Regions from separate parts of the Paraburkholderia sp. CNPSo 3076 genome, predicted to be linked through region 2. Evidence: predicted binding sites of a transcription regulator. Region 2 holds the regulator's gene; the other holds the start of a gene.

Region 1 (5,902 bases), on a different contig from region 2:
CGCAGTTCTTCCGGCGCGGTGGAGAATTACGAGCGGTTGAGAGACCCGAACAGCGCCTACGAGGTCGGTTTCATCCAGTCGGGTACCACCAGCCCGAAGGAGACCGACGGCCTGCAGACAATCGCTGCCGTGTCGTACGAACCGATCTGGGTGTTCTATCGCGGCGACCCGACCGTCGACCGGCTGTCGCAACTCCGTGGCAAGAGAATTTCGACGGGCGTGCCCGGCAGCGGCCTGCTCAACGTTGCACAGGTATTGCTCGGCTACAGCGGCATCACGAGCCAGAACTCCACCCTGCTGCAAATGGATGCACCGGCAGCTTATCAAGGGCTCGAAAGCGGCCAGATCGACGCGGCTTTCTTCATCGGCAGGCCCGACGCCGAGATGCAGAAGACCCTGCTGAACAGCAATCTCAAACTGATGAGTTTCGCCCAGGCAGACGCGCTGGTTCAGAAGTTCCCGTCGCTTTCAAAGATCGTCTTGCCGCGCGCGTCGACGAGTGTCGCCGACGATCTGCCGCGCACCGACGTCACGCTGCTCGCGGCAACGGCGCTGCTGGTATCGAAAGACACACTGCATCCGGCGCTCGTCTATCTGCTGCTCGACGCGGCTCACGCTGTTCACGGTGGCGAAGATTACTTCACGCCGCTCGGCACGTTCCCCAACCTGAAGACGGAAGAATTCCCGATCTCCGACGAAAGCGTCCGCTACTTCAAGTCCGGCCAGCCGTTCCTGTACCGCTATCTGCCGTTCTGGCTCGCGAGCGTGATCGAACGACGGCTGTTGATCCTCGTGCCGTTCGCGGCGCTCCTGATTGGCTTGCTTCAGGCATTGCCGCGCCTGCTCGAAGCGAGGATGAAAAAGCGCCTCGTGGTTTGGTACCGCGAAATCAAGGCACTCGAAGACGAAGTGTGGAGCAACAGCGAGCCGAACCGCTCGCAGATCGCGCAATGGAGCGAAGAAATCGAAAACATCGACGCGAACGCGAGCCGGATACGCATTCCGTACCGCTATTTTCAGGATGTCTACGCGCTCAAGCAGGCGATCGGCGTCGTGCGGGAACGGATAGCCCACGTTGCGCAGCGAACGAAGGAATAGCGGCGCGGCAGCGTCGGCTTCGCAGCCGACACCCCACTATCGCGCGGCTGCAGAAGACGAATAGATCGCCGGCTGTTCTGTCTGCGTGGCATGTCGTCGCGCGAGGCCTGGGACGATTCACTGCTCAAGATGGCGTTCTGGATGCTCAACATCGGCCTCTTCATGATGGTGTTCATCTCGATCCTGCCTTCGGGCATCCACCAGGCATGGGCCAGCGTGAGCAAGGGACTCTGGTATGCGCGCTCGCCGGAAGTCATTCGTTCGTCGCTGATGCAAACGCTGGTGTGGCTGCGTGTGCCCGGTGACGTGGTGTTCGCGGCAGGCGTGCTGTATCTCTGCTGGTTCGCCGCGCGGCTGCTGTTGCGCCGTCCCGAAGCGGCCGTTCCCGTCGAAGCCAAAACGACACACAAGGCGGTTCAGCGCGTTTGATCGCCGCACTGACAAGCCGGCCACGATCGGTGGCCGGCCTCTCTCCCTCGAACATCGCCAATCGCCATCGACGCGTGCGCGTAATCGCCGCGTCGTGTCCCGCGTGACACGTCCAATGCGTGGTCTCCGTGGCGCACGTCTGCCTGCCATCGAGCACGAACCCGGCGAAATTAGCACGGATCAAGTCCCGACAAACTCGCCGTCGAGCGTCGTTGACACGAACTACATGTAGTTAATAAGATCGCCTCACCAACAATATCTAGTATTCAAAGGAGGGTTCATCGTGCCCCTTGCGCTTCCCGCCTCGATTGCCGATCGCGACCCCGCGCCGTCAGGCGCGCCGGGCAAAACCCAGCAAGACAAGCCGTTGATCGAGGTCCGCTCTTCGATCGACGAGTATCTCGAGCAACAGGACTGGCGCGTCAACGCCAACGCCAATCAGGGCTATTCGCTCGGTGGCCTGATCCTGAACGTCTCGGGCAAGGTCATTGCCAACTACTGGCTCAGTCATGTGTACCCGGCGGCGGTTGGCCAGGCTCACCGCAATGCGGATCTGCATATTCACGACCTGGACATGCTCTCGGGATATTGCGCAGGCTGGTCGCTGCGCACGCTCCTGAACGAAGGTCTGAACGGCGTACCGGGAAAAGTCGAGGCCTCGCCGCCGAAGCATATGTCGAGCGCCATTGGTCAGATCGTCAATTTTCTCGGCACGCTGCAAAACGAATGGGCGGGCGCGCAGGCTTTCAGTTCGTTCGACACGTACATGGCCCCTTTCGTGCGCCACGACAATCTGTCTTATCCGGAGGTTCGCCAATACATTCAGGAATTGATCTACAACCTCAATGTGCCTTCGCGCTGGGGTACGCAAACGCCCTTTACGAACCTCACATTCGACTGGGTTTGCCCTGAAGATCTCCGCGAGCAGGTGCCGCTGATCGGCGGACGCGAAATGTCCTTCACATACGGTGATCTGCAGGCCGAGATGGACATGATCAATCAGGCGTATATCGAAGTCATGATGGCCGGAGACGCAAAAGGCCGCGCCTTCACCTTTCCGATCCCAACCTACAACATCACGCCCGATTTCGACTGGCACAGCCCGAATGCCGACCGCCTGTTCGAAATGACCGCGCGCTACGGGCTGCCCTATTTCCAGAACTTCATCAATTCCGAACTCAAGCCGAACATGATCCGCTCCATGTGCTGCCGGCTGCAGCTGGATCTGCGCGAGCTGCTCAAACGCGGCAACGGCTTGTTCGGTTCCGCCGAACAGACCGGGTCCCTTGGCGTCGTCACCCTCAACTGCGCACGCCTGGGCCACGTCCATGCCGGCGACGAGACGGGGCTGCTCCGGCGCCTCGACGAGCTGCTAGCACTCGGCAAGACGAGCCTCGAGATCAAGCGCGAAGTCATCCAGCATCGCATGGACAACGGGCTCTTCCCATACACGCGGCGGTACCTCGGCACGCTGCGCAACCACTTCTCCACGCTGGGCGTGAACGGCATCAACGAAATGATCCGCAATTTTACGTCCGACGAGCACGACATCACCAGCGAATGGGGACATGCCATGGCGGTCCGCGTGCTGGACCACGTGCGCGCGCGAATGCTCGAGTATCAGGAGGAAACCGGCCACATGTACAACCTCGAAGCCACGCCGGCCGAAGGAACGACGTACCGCTTCGCCAAGGAAGATCGCAAACGCTTTCCGGGCATTTTGCAGGCCGGCACGCCGGATATGCCTTATTACACGAACTCGTCGCAGTTGCCCGTTGGCTTCACCGACGATCCGTTCGAAGCGCTCGAGCGCCAGGACGATCTACAGCGCAAATACACGGGCGGTACGGTATTGCACCTGTATATGACCGAGCCGCTTTCGTCGGCTAACGCGTGCCGCACACTGGTTCAACGCGCGCTGAATCGATTCTCGCTGCCCTATATCACCGTCACGCCCATGTTCTCGATTTGCCCGAAGCACGGCTACCTGGGAGGCAGCCACAAGTTTTGCCCACGTTGCGACGAAGAAATCCTTCAACGCAAGCTTTCTCAACTCGAACCCGCTGAGGTCTGAACCATGAGCACCGTACTCTCTCAATCTGTGAAGGCAAAGCACGCTGGCGTCACGCTGTCCGACGAAGAACGCCAGCCCTGCGAGATCTGGACCCGCGTCATGGGTTATCACCGTCCGGTCTCTTCGTTCAACACCGGCAAGAAGGGCGAATTCCACGAGCGCAAATATTTCAGCGAACGCGAGGCACGGCTTGCCCACTGAAATGAAATCGTGCGGGCCGGACTTCGGCCCGCAAGCGCCCCGCACACTCCGAGTGGGCGGGGTAGTTCCTTTCACCGCAACCGATTATCCAGGCCAGATCGCCGCGGTCGTATTCGTGCAGGGATGCCCGTGGCGTTGCGCGTATTGCCATAATCCGCATTTGCAGCCGCGCACCCGCAATGGTGCGCTCGAGTGGCAAGCCGTTCTGAACCTGTTGATGCGCCGCGTGGGCTTGCTCGACGCCGTGGTCTTTAGCGGGGGCGAGCCTACAGGCGATCCCGCGCTCGGGCAGGCCATTCGCGATGTGAGAACGCTAGGTTTCAAGGTTGGTTTGCATACTGCCGGCACGCATCCGCGACGTCTCGGGGAAGTCTTGCCGCTGGTAGATTGGGTTGGACTGGACGTCAAGGCGGCGTTTGGCGACTATGCGAGCGTCACCCGCGTACCCTCTAGTGGCAAACATGCACGGGCCAGTCTCGAGGTCGTGCTGGCCAGCGGCGTGCAATACGAATGCCGCACCACTTTGCATCCCGGGCTGCTGCCAGAAGGCGAAGTCCTGAAACTCGCGCAGACACTCGCGGCAATGAACATCACGAACTACGCGCTGCAGGTCTTCCGCACTCAGGGTTGCCACGATGACGGCTTGAATGCCGTATCGATGGCAGGCTATCCCGATCACGAACTCGTCGGCAGGATAGCCGCGCTGTTTCCCGCATTCACGTTGCGACGCGGATGAAAGGTACGTGCGGACGCAAAGCGGCCAGGCTCATCGTGTCGTTGTGTGGATCGCACCGAGCGCCACTATGGGGACGGTCACGGGCGCCGGGCTCGTGGCCATCGTCGGCTTCAACGGCGCGGGCAAGACGACACTGCTCTCGCTTCTCGCCACGCTCGCTACGCCTTGCAGCGGGCGCATTTTCGTCGACGATATCGACGCCGTTGCTATGCCGGATCAGGTCCGCTCGAGAATCGGTGTCGTGTTTCAGGAGTCGCGGCGTGTCTGTTCGCTGCGGGCTGGCTCGTCGTGCGCCACATCAGTCGGCGCGACGCATAGCAACCTTGATGAATTAAAGGAGATTTCCATGGGCGAATTCCGTGTCTGGCACTGGCTTGTCGTCTTGCTGATCGTCGCGATGGTGTTCGGCACGAAGAGGCTGCGCCATATCGGCGGCGATCTGGGCGGTGCCGTCAAGGGTTTCAAGGAAGGTATGCGGGAAGTCGAGGCGCCGCCGGCACTCGCTCAGGATGCCGAACTACCGTCACCCACCCTTGTCGATGTCAACGCTGCGGAGAAAGCATGTCACACGCAGGAGCAACGATGAAACGCGGCGCAAAGTGGCGGGAACGACTCTGGCGCCCTCGAGAGCGTGCAACATGAGCCCCGTACGCGGACGCTTTCACGCGGCCATCGATCTGCTGCGCAAATCCAACCCACACCTGCGGGAATTTACGTTCGATTTTCTGCGCGCGCGGAGGATACGGGAAGGCCTGCCCATTACCTTTGATTCTGTCTGCGGCATGGTCTGGCCCTCTCGGGAAAACCACCCAAACCGGCGTACATTGCTGGTCGCGCCCCCTAAGAGACCGCGCAACCTCGCTAAATCACCGGATTAAAAGGTATTTATCCGCCAATCCCTTTTTTCGCGGACCGCCCAACGCAGGCATAATTCGAAAGGAGCAGCGCAATTAAAAGGGTCGTTTTCGTATTCCTGACTATCCATGGACTACGCAAGGCGAGACGTTCGAGCGCCTCCAGTCCCACGATAGATTATCTGGCGCCGTCACGGCGGCGCCGGACAGGAATGGATTCATGAAACCGGCAAGGAATTCGCGGTGGTCACGCTTTGGCCGATACGTGGCGTTGAGTGTATGCGCGGCCGCGCTCGCGGCGACGGCTGGCTTTTTCTACTGGCGGCATGAAGCGAATCTTGCGCAGTCCCAGCCGGCTGCGCTTACGGGTGTCGCCAGCGAAATGCGGCATGACGCGTCGCCATGGACGAAGCGCGAGAAAGACGCCTCGGAATTGCTGCGCGATATTCGCGACCGCGATGTCGCCGCAATCGGCGTGAGCCGCGAAGCGATTCTCGTCTCGACGATCAA
Region 2 (5,902 bases):
GGCCGGAATCGCTGCGGGGCGCATGGTCGTGCTGTCGACGCAGGCGACACGAATGGTGCCCGTGGCGAGCAGCGTGTTCTCGCGCCACGCTTCCTGCATGAAGTCGACCGAGGCGCGGCCCAGCTTCTCGACACGGCTTAGGGTAGTGACGACATCGTCGAGGCGCGCGGGCGAACGGTAGTCGAGCGCGGTACTGCGCACGACGAAGAGCACGCCCGTTTCCTCGGCGAGCCGACGCTGATCGACGCCGCACGCGCGCAGCCATTCGGTGCGCGCGCGTTCGAAGAACTTCAGGTAATTCGCGTAAAACACGATGCCACCGGCGTCGGTGTCCTCGTAGTAGACGCGCACCGGCCACGTAAAGCCGCGCCCGGCCGGTGACGACACCGCGTCCGGCTTGCTGGTGGAATTTTCCATGCCGCGCATTCTACCGGAACGCGAGGCCCCTACGTCTTTCGTACGACTGACGTAAGTATTAAATTTGTAAGGTAATTTTAGCCGCGGTGGACGCTGGTGCCGGCGAATGTCTGGGCAACGGGCATCAGTTCGATCGTGTTGATGTTGACGTGCGCGGGGCGCGTGGCGATCCAGTAGATCGAGTCGGCGATGTCCTCGGCCGTGAGCGGCTGCACGTCCTTGTAGACATTGGCCGCCTTGCTGTCGTCGCCGCGAAAGCGCACGTTCGAGAACTCGGTGCCGCCGCACAGACCGGGCTCGATGTCGGTCACGCGCAGTGCCGTGCCTGCGAGGTCGGCACGCAGGTTCAGGCTGAACTGACGCACGAACGCCTTGGTCGCGCCGTAGACGTTGCCGCCCGCGTACGGCCAGCGGCCTGCCACCGAACCGAGATTGAAGATGTGGCCGCGGTTGCGCTCGACCATGCCGGGCAAAAACGCGTGAGTCACCTGCACGAGGCCCGTGCAGTTGGTGTCGATCATGGTTTCCCATTCGTCGAGGTCCGCCCTTTGTGCCGGCTCCACGCCGAGCGCGAGGCCGGCGTTGTTGACCAGCACATCGATGCCTGCGAACCCGGACGGCAGCGCGCCGGGCGCGGCTTCCACCGCCGCGCGGTCGCGCACGTCGAGCTCGAAGGGCAGGAGGGCGTCGCCGAGTTCGGCGGCGAGGGCGTCGAGGCGGTCCTTGCGGCGAGCGGTGGCGACGACGCGATGGCCGCCCTTCACGAAGGCGCGGGCGATGGCGGCGCCGAATCCTGCGGACGCGCCGGTGACGAAAACGATCATGGTGGCTCTCTGGTCGGTAGAAGGCGAGAAAAGGGAAGAGCCTACTTGCAATGCCGCATTGCGGCAAGAAAGGGACAGTACACGCGCGGGCCGCATGGCCGGAGGCGCCGCCCGGCGCGCCACAGGCCGCGGGGCGCCCGAGCGCACTGGGGGCGGGCGGTTGCCTATTCCCCGCCGTTCCAATACACTAACGCGCTCAATCCCTGCGTGACTGGCGATAGGGTTCCGGATTGGCGGCATTGGCGGTAGCAATGCGTTCGTTATTGGGGACCCAAGGTGGAACGACCCACCGTGAAGCGCAGGGTGCCGTTTTGCCGTTCGCCTGGGCAGCCTGATTTCGCGCGCTTTCGTTAGCGCTGCCGTGGCTGTCCTGCCTCGCGTGTGCGGCGCCTCCTTCCGCCACGTCATGGCTGGCCTCTTCGCCAGCAGCGCCGCGTACCCGCTACGCGTTCCGCGCGAGACCCGGTCAACCTGAACACACTTAACGGAATCCGTATGTTTGACAGAGCCGAAAGCACCATCGCCAACGTCGATCCCGAACTCTTCAAGGCGATCGAACTCGAGAACCGCCGCCAGGAAGAGCACATCGAGCTCATCGCGTCGGAAAACTACACGTCGCCCGCAGTCATGGCCGCGCAGGGTTCGCAGCTCACCAACAAGTACGCCGAAGGCTACCCCGGTAAGCGCTATTACGGCGGCTGCGAAAACGTGGATATCGTTGAGCAGCTCGCGATCGACCGCGTGAAGCAGCTGTTCGGCGCCGAAGCCGCGAACGTTCAGCCGAACTCGGGCTCGCAGGCCAACCAGGGCGTGTTCTTCGCCGTGCTCAAGCCGGGCGACACCATCATGGGCATGAGCCTCGCCGAAGGCGGCCACCTCACGCACGGCATGGCGCTGAACATGAGCGGCAAGTGGTTCAACGTCGTGAGTTATGGCCTCGACGCCAAGGAAGACATCGACTACGAAGCGCTCGAAAAGCGCGCACACGAGACCAAGCCGAAGCTGATCATCGCCGGTGCGTCGGCATTCGCGCTGCGTATCGACTTCGAGCGCATCGCCAAGGTTGCCAAGGCGGTCGGCGCATACTTCATGGTCGACATGGCGCACTACGCGGGCCTCATCGCCGCGGGCGTCTACCCGAACCCGGTGCCGCACGCCGATTTCGTCACCACGACCACGCACAAGAGCCTGCGCGGCCCGCGCGGCGGCGTGATCCTGATGAAGGCGGAGTTCGAGAAGCAGATCAACTCGGCCATCTTCCCGGGCATCCAGGGCGGTCCGCTCATGCACGTCATTGCCGGCAAGGCCGTGGCGTTCAAGGAAGCGCTCTCGCCGGAATTCAAGACCTACCAGCAGCAAGTGGTCGACAACGCGCGCGTGCTGGCGGAGACGCTGGTCAAGCGCGGTCTGCGCATCGTTTCGGGCCGCACGGAAAGCCACGTGATGCTGGTGGACCTGCGCGCCAAGAACATCACTGGCAAGGCGGCGGAAGCCGTGCTCGGCACCGCGCACATCACGGTCAACAAGAACGCGATCCCGAACGATCCGGAAAAGCCGTTCGTGACGAGCGGTATCCGTCTCGGTTCGCCGGCCATGACGACGCGCGGCTTTGGCGTGAAGGAAGCCGAGCAGGTGGGCAACCTGATTGCCGATGTGCTCGACAATCCGGAAGACGCCGCGACGATCGAGCGCGTGAAGGCGCAGGTCGCCGAGCTGACGAAGCGTTTCCCGGTTTACCGCTAAGCCACGCGATAATCCATGCGCTGCCCTTTTTGCCGGCACGAAGACACGCAGGTCGTCGACTCGCGTGTGTCCGAAGACGGCGCCGCGATCCGGCGCCGCCGCCGCTGCCCGGCCTGCGACAAGCGTTTCACGACGTACGAGCGGGTCGAGCTGGCGATGCCTTCGATCGTCAAGAAGGATGGCAGCCGCACGGAATTCGACCGCCGCAAGATCATGGCGAGCATGCAACTGGCGCTGCGCAAGCGCCCGGTTGCGGCCGATGCGATCGACGCGGCGGTTGCCCGTATCGAGTATCAACTGCTCGGCAGCGGCGAGCGCGAAGTGCGCAGCGAGCGCCTTGGCGAGCTCGTCATGGGCGAATTGCGCGAACTCGACAAGGTCGCGTTCGTACGGTTTGCTTCGGTGTACCGACGCTTCGAGGACGTCTCCGAATTCGAAGACGTGATCGAGGAATTCCGCCGCGCGGGTGCTGCCAACAACCCCGCGAAAAAGCGCTGAGCGCATTCGCATTTTTCTTCCCCCTGCCAGGCCGCTGTCGTAACGCTTGCATTCTCGCGAGCCGACGTTGCGCGCACCAGCTAGCCGTTCGGCTAATTGTTTCGTTTCGCTTTCGTCCGTAGATTGATGGCAATCCGCTCGAACTAAGGATTGCTCATGAAGTCCGGAGGATTCACGCTCATTGAGACGATGGTCGTCATCGTCCTGCTGGCGATTTGCGCAACGGTTTCCACGCCCGTTTTCATCGCATGGCGCGTGCGCGATCAGGTCGACGCGCGCGCCAACGCCATGCTCGGCACGCTCGCCTACGCACGCAACGAGGCAATCCGGCGCAAGTCGCGCGTCACCGTTTGCCGCGTCGACGCCGCGCGCCATTGCCTCGAGGCCGCCAAAGCGTGTCCGTCCGGTATTGCCGACTGGTCCTGCGGCTGGGCCGTCATGATCGAGCGCGCCGGAGCCTCTATCCCGTTGCGCACCCAGCCGGCGCTCGACACGATTTCCGTGGCGTCGGGGCTCACTGCCATCACGTTTTCGCCGCCGGCGGGGCAGGCCATCGGCAGCTTGCGCAACTTCGAGATTGCCCCGCGGGCCACGTCGGCGGCACAACGCGGCGCGGGCTGGCGTCGCTGCATACGCATCGCGCAGGGGGGCCGGGCACGCATCAGCGACGGCGCATGCACGGGGGCGTCATGAGCCGGGTGAGCGTGCGCGGGTCGACGCTGCTTGAAGTCGCCATTGCGCTCGGCGTCATGGCGATGTGCGGGCTCGGCCTGATGAGCACCCAGCTCGGGCTGGTCCGGTACGCGCAACTGGCGGCGGCGCTCGAGCGCGCGGCGTTTGCCGCTGACGCCATGGCCGAAGCGGCGCGCGCGGTAGGTGTAACGCCCGCTGCGACCAATCGATGGCAGGCGCTGACGGCGAGCATCGTGCCCGAAGGGCGGCTGACCACGTCGAGCGTGGGCGGCGACGCATCGGTCGCGTCCGTGAGTTGGGCGGCGACACCGCTCGGCGCAGCGTCGGGATCGACGACTGTTTCGCGGGTTGCGCCGTGTCTCGATGCCACGGCGCCCGCCGGGCGCGCCTGCGTCGCCCTCGCGTTTCTGCGATGAACAAGCGGCTCGCCCACGTGCGCCAGCAGGACGGCCACACGCTGCTCGAACTAACGATTGCCGTGGCGTTGGGCCTCGTGGTGACGCTTGGCGCGCTCTCGGCTTATCGCACGCAGCGCCAGGCCTATGCGCACGCGAACGACGCCGCGCGCATCCACGAGGCCGGCATGAACTCGTTGATGCTGATCGGCGAGCAGATCCAGATGGCCGGCTTTGTTGCCGCGGACGCACGCTCGACGCTTGCCGGCCCGGCGATCTTCGGCTGCGCGGCGGGGCGCCCGATCGGCACCGATGGGGCGCTTACCTGCGAGCCGCTGCCGAGCCGGTCGGACGGGTTGGCCGTGCGCTATCAAGGCGACGGCGTATCGACGTGGGCCGCCACAAACGGCCAGGCTACCGACTGCCTCGGGCAGGGGGTGGGCGTGGGAAGCGTGGAAATCGTGAACCGCTATCACGCCAAGGGGAGGGAGGGGACCAGCGAGAGTGAGCTTTACTGCGCGGGCTCCGGCAAGCCCGGCAAGCCCGGCACGCCGCAGCCGCTCGTCGAGGGCGTCGAGCGTTTGCGCCTGCGCTACTGGACGGCGGGCGCGGCACAGGCGGTCGAGGCTTCGGCGCTCGCGCGCGATCAGTGGGCGTCGGTCGTGGCGGTCGATCTGTGCGTGCTGGTGCGCGGGGCGGCCTTTGCGCGGCGCATGCGCTACGTCGATTGCGATGGTGTGCAGGCCTTCGGCGCGGATGGGCGAGCGCGACAGGCGTTCTGGCGGCACATCGTGCTGCGTAACGTTCTGCCGGCAGCGTCATGAGAACGAGCCCGCGCGGGGAGCGTCGCACACGCGCCGCGCGTCGCGGCGTGGCGCTCCCAGTCGTGCTGCTTGTTGTCGCGATGATGCTCGTGACCTCGGCGGCGTGGTTCGAGGCAGCGCTGCTCGCGCGGCGCAACGCAGATGCCGTCGCCGATCATCTGCAGTCCTTCCATGCCGCCGACGCCGCGCTCGTGTTGTGCTCGCGTGCGCTGACGAATGGCTCGCTGGCCGCGCCTGTGGCGGCCACGCAGCCCGGCGAGCCGCAAGCCTGGCGGCGGCAGGACAGCTTCGAGCGGCAGGCGGTCGCGCCCGTTGCCGCGTGGCCGGGGTCGGTGCGCTTGCCGCAATGCATCGTCGAGGCCTGGCGCATTGATAGCCGTCCGCTGGTTCGCGCGTATCTCGTTACGGCGCGAGGGTTCGGCGCCTCGGAAAACACGCAAAGCTGGCTGCAGGACCAGGTGGTCATCGAGGCCGAGGGTGACGCGACGCGTGTCGAGCATCACTGGCG

What was found. Region 2 encodes NrdR, which represses ribonucleotide reductase genes. Its sites were predicted from a motif close to CACNANATNTNGTG; they were not measured.
Region 1: M3A49_RS26945 (ribonucleoside triphosphate reductase) is a predicted target of NrdR. The motif match lies at 1,779-1,792, and genes of this name have one in related genera.

What each region holds. Positions count from the first base shown of each region.
Region 1 covers NZ_JAPMAL010000025.1:9,689-15,590, reverse strand. Annotated here, with positions in the region: gene M3A49_RS26955 (TAXI family TRAP transporter solute-binding subunit) at 1-1,098, shown strand, start outside; partial or broken gene M3A49_RS26950 (nitric-oxide reductase large subunit) at 1,171-1,527, shown strand; gene M3A49_RS26945 (ribonucleoside triphosphate reductase) at 1,835-3,601, shown strand; gene nrdD (anaerobic ribonucleoside-triphosphate reductase) at 3,605-3,802, shown strand; gene M3A49_RS26935 (anaerobic ribonucleoside-triphosphate reductase activating protein) at 3,804-4,538, shown strand; partial or broken gene M3A49_RS26930 (ATP-binding cassette domain-containing protein) at 4,606-4,800, shown strand; gene tatA (Sec-independent protein translocase subunit TatA) at 4,885-5,124, shown strand; gene M3A49_RS26920 (AAA family ATPase) at 5,613-5,902, shown strand, end outside.
Region 2 covers NZ_JAPMAL010000019.1:235,507-241,408, reverse strand. Annotated here, with positions in the region: gene ybgC (tol-pal system-associated acyl-CoA thioesterase) at 1-426, opposite strand, end outside; gene ydfG (bifunctional NADP-dependent 3-hydroxy acid dehydrogenase/3-hydroxypropionate dehydrogenase YdfG) at 495-1,241, opposite strand; ZMP/ZTP riboswitch at 1,439-1,576, shown strand; gene glyA (serine hydroxymethyltransferase) at 1,737-2,984, shown strand; gene nrdR (transcriptional regulator NrdR) at 3,000-3,482, shown strand; gene M3A49_RS23210 (GspH/FimT family pseudopilin) at 3,639-4,175, shown strand; gene M3A49_RS23205 (hypothetical protein) at 4,172-4,591, shown strand; gene M3A49_RS23200 (PilW family protein) at 4,588-5,394, shown strand; gene M3A49_RS23195 (pilus assembly PilX family protein) at 5,391-5,902, shown strand, end outside.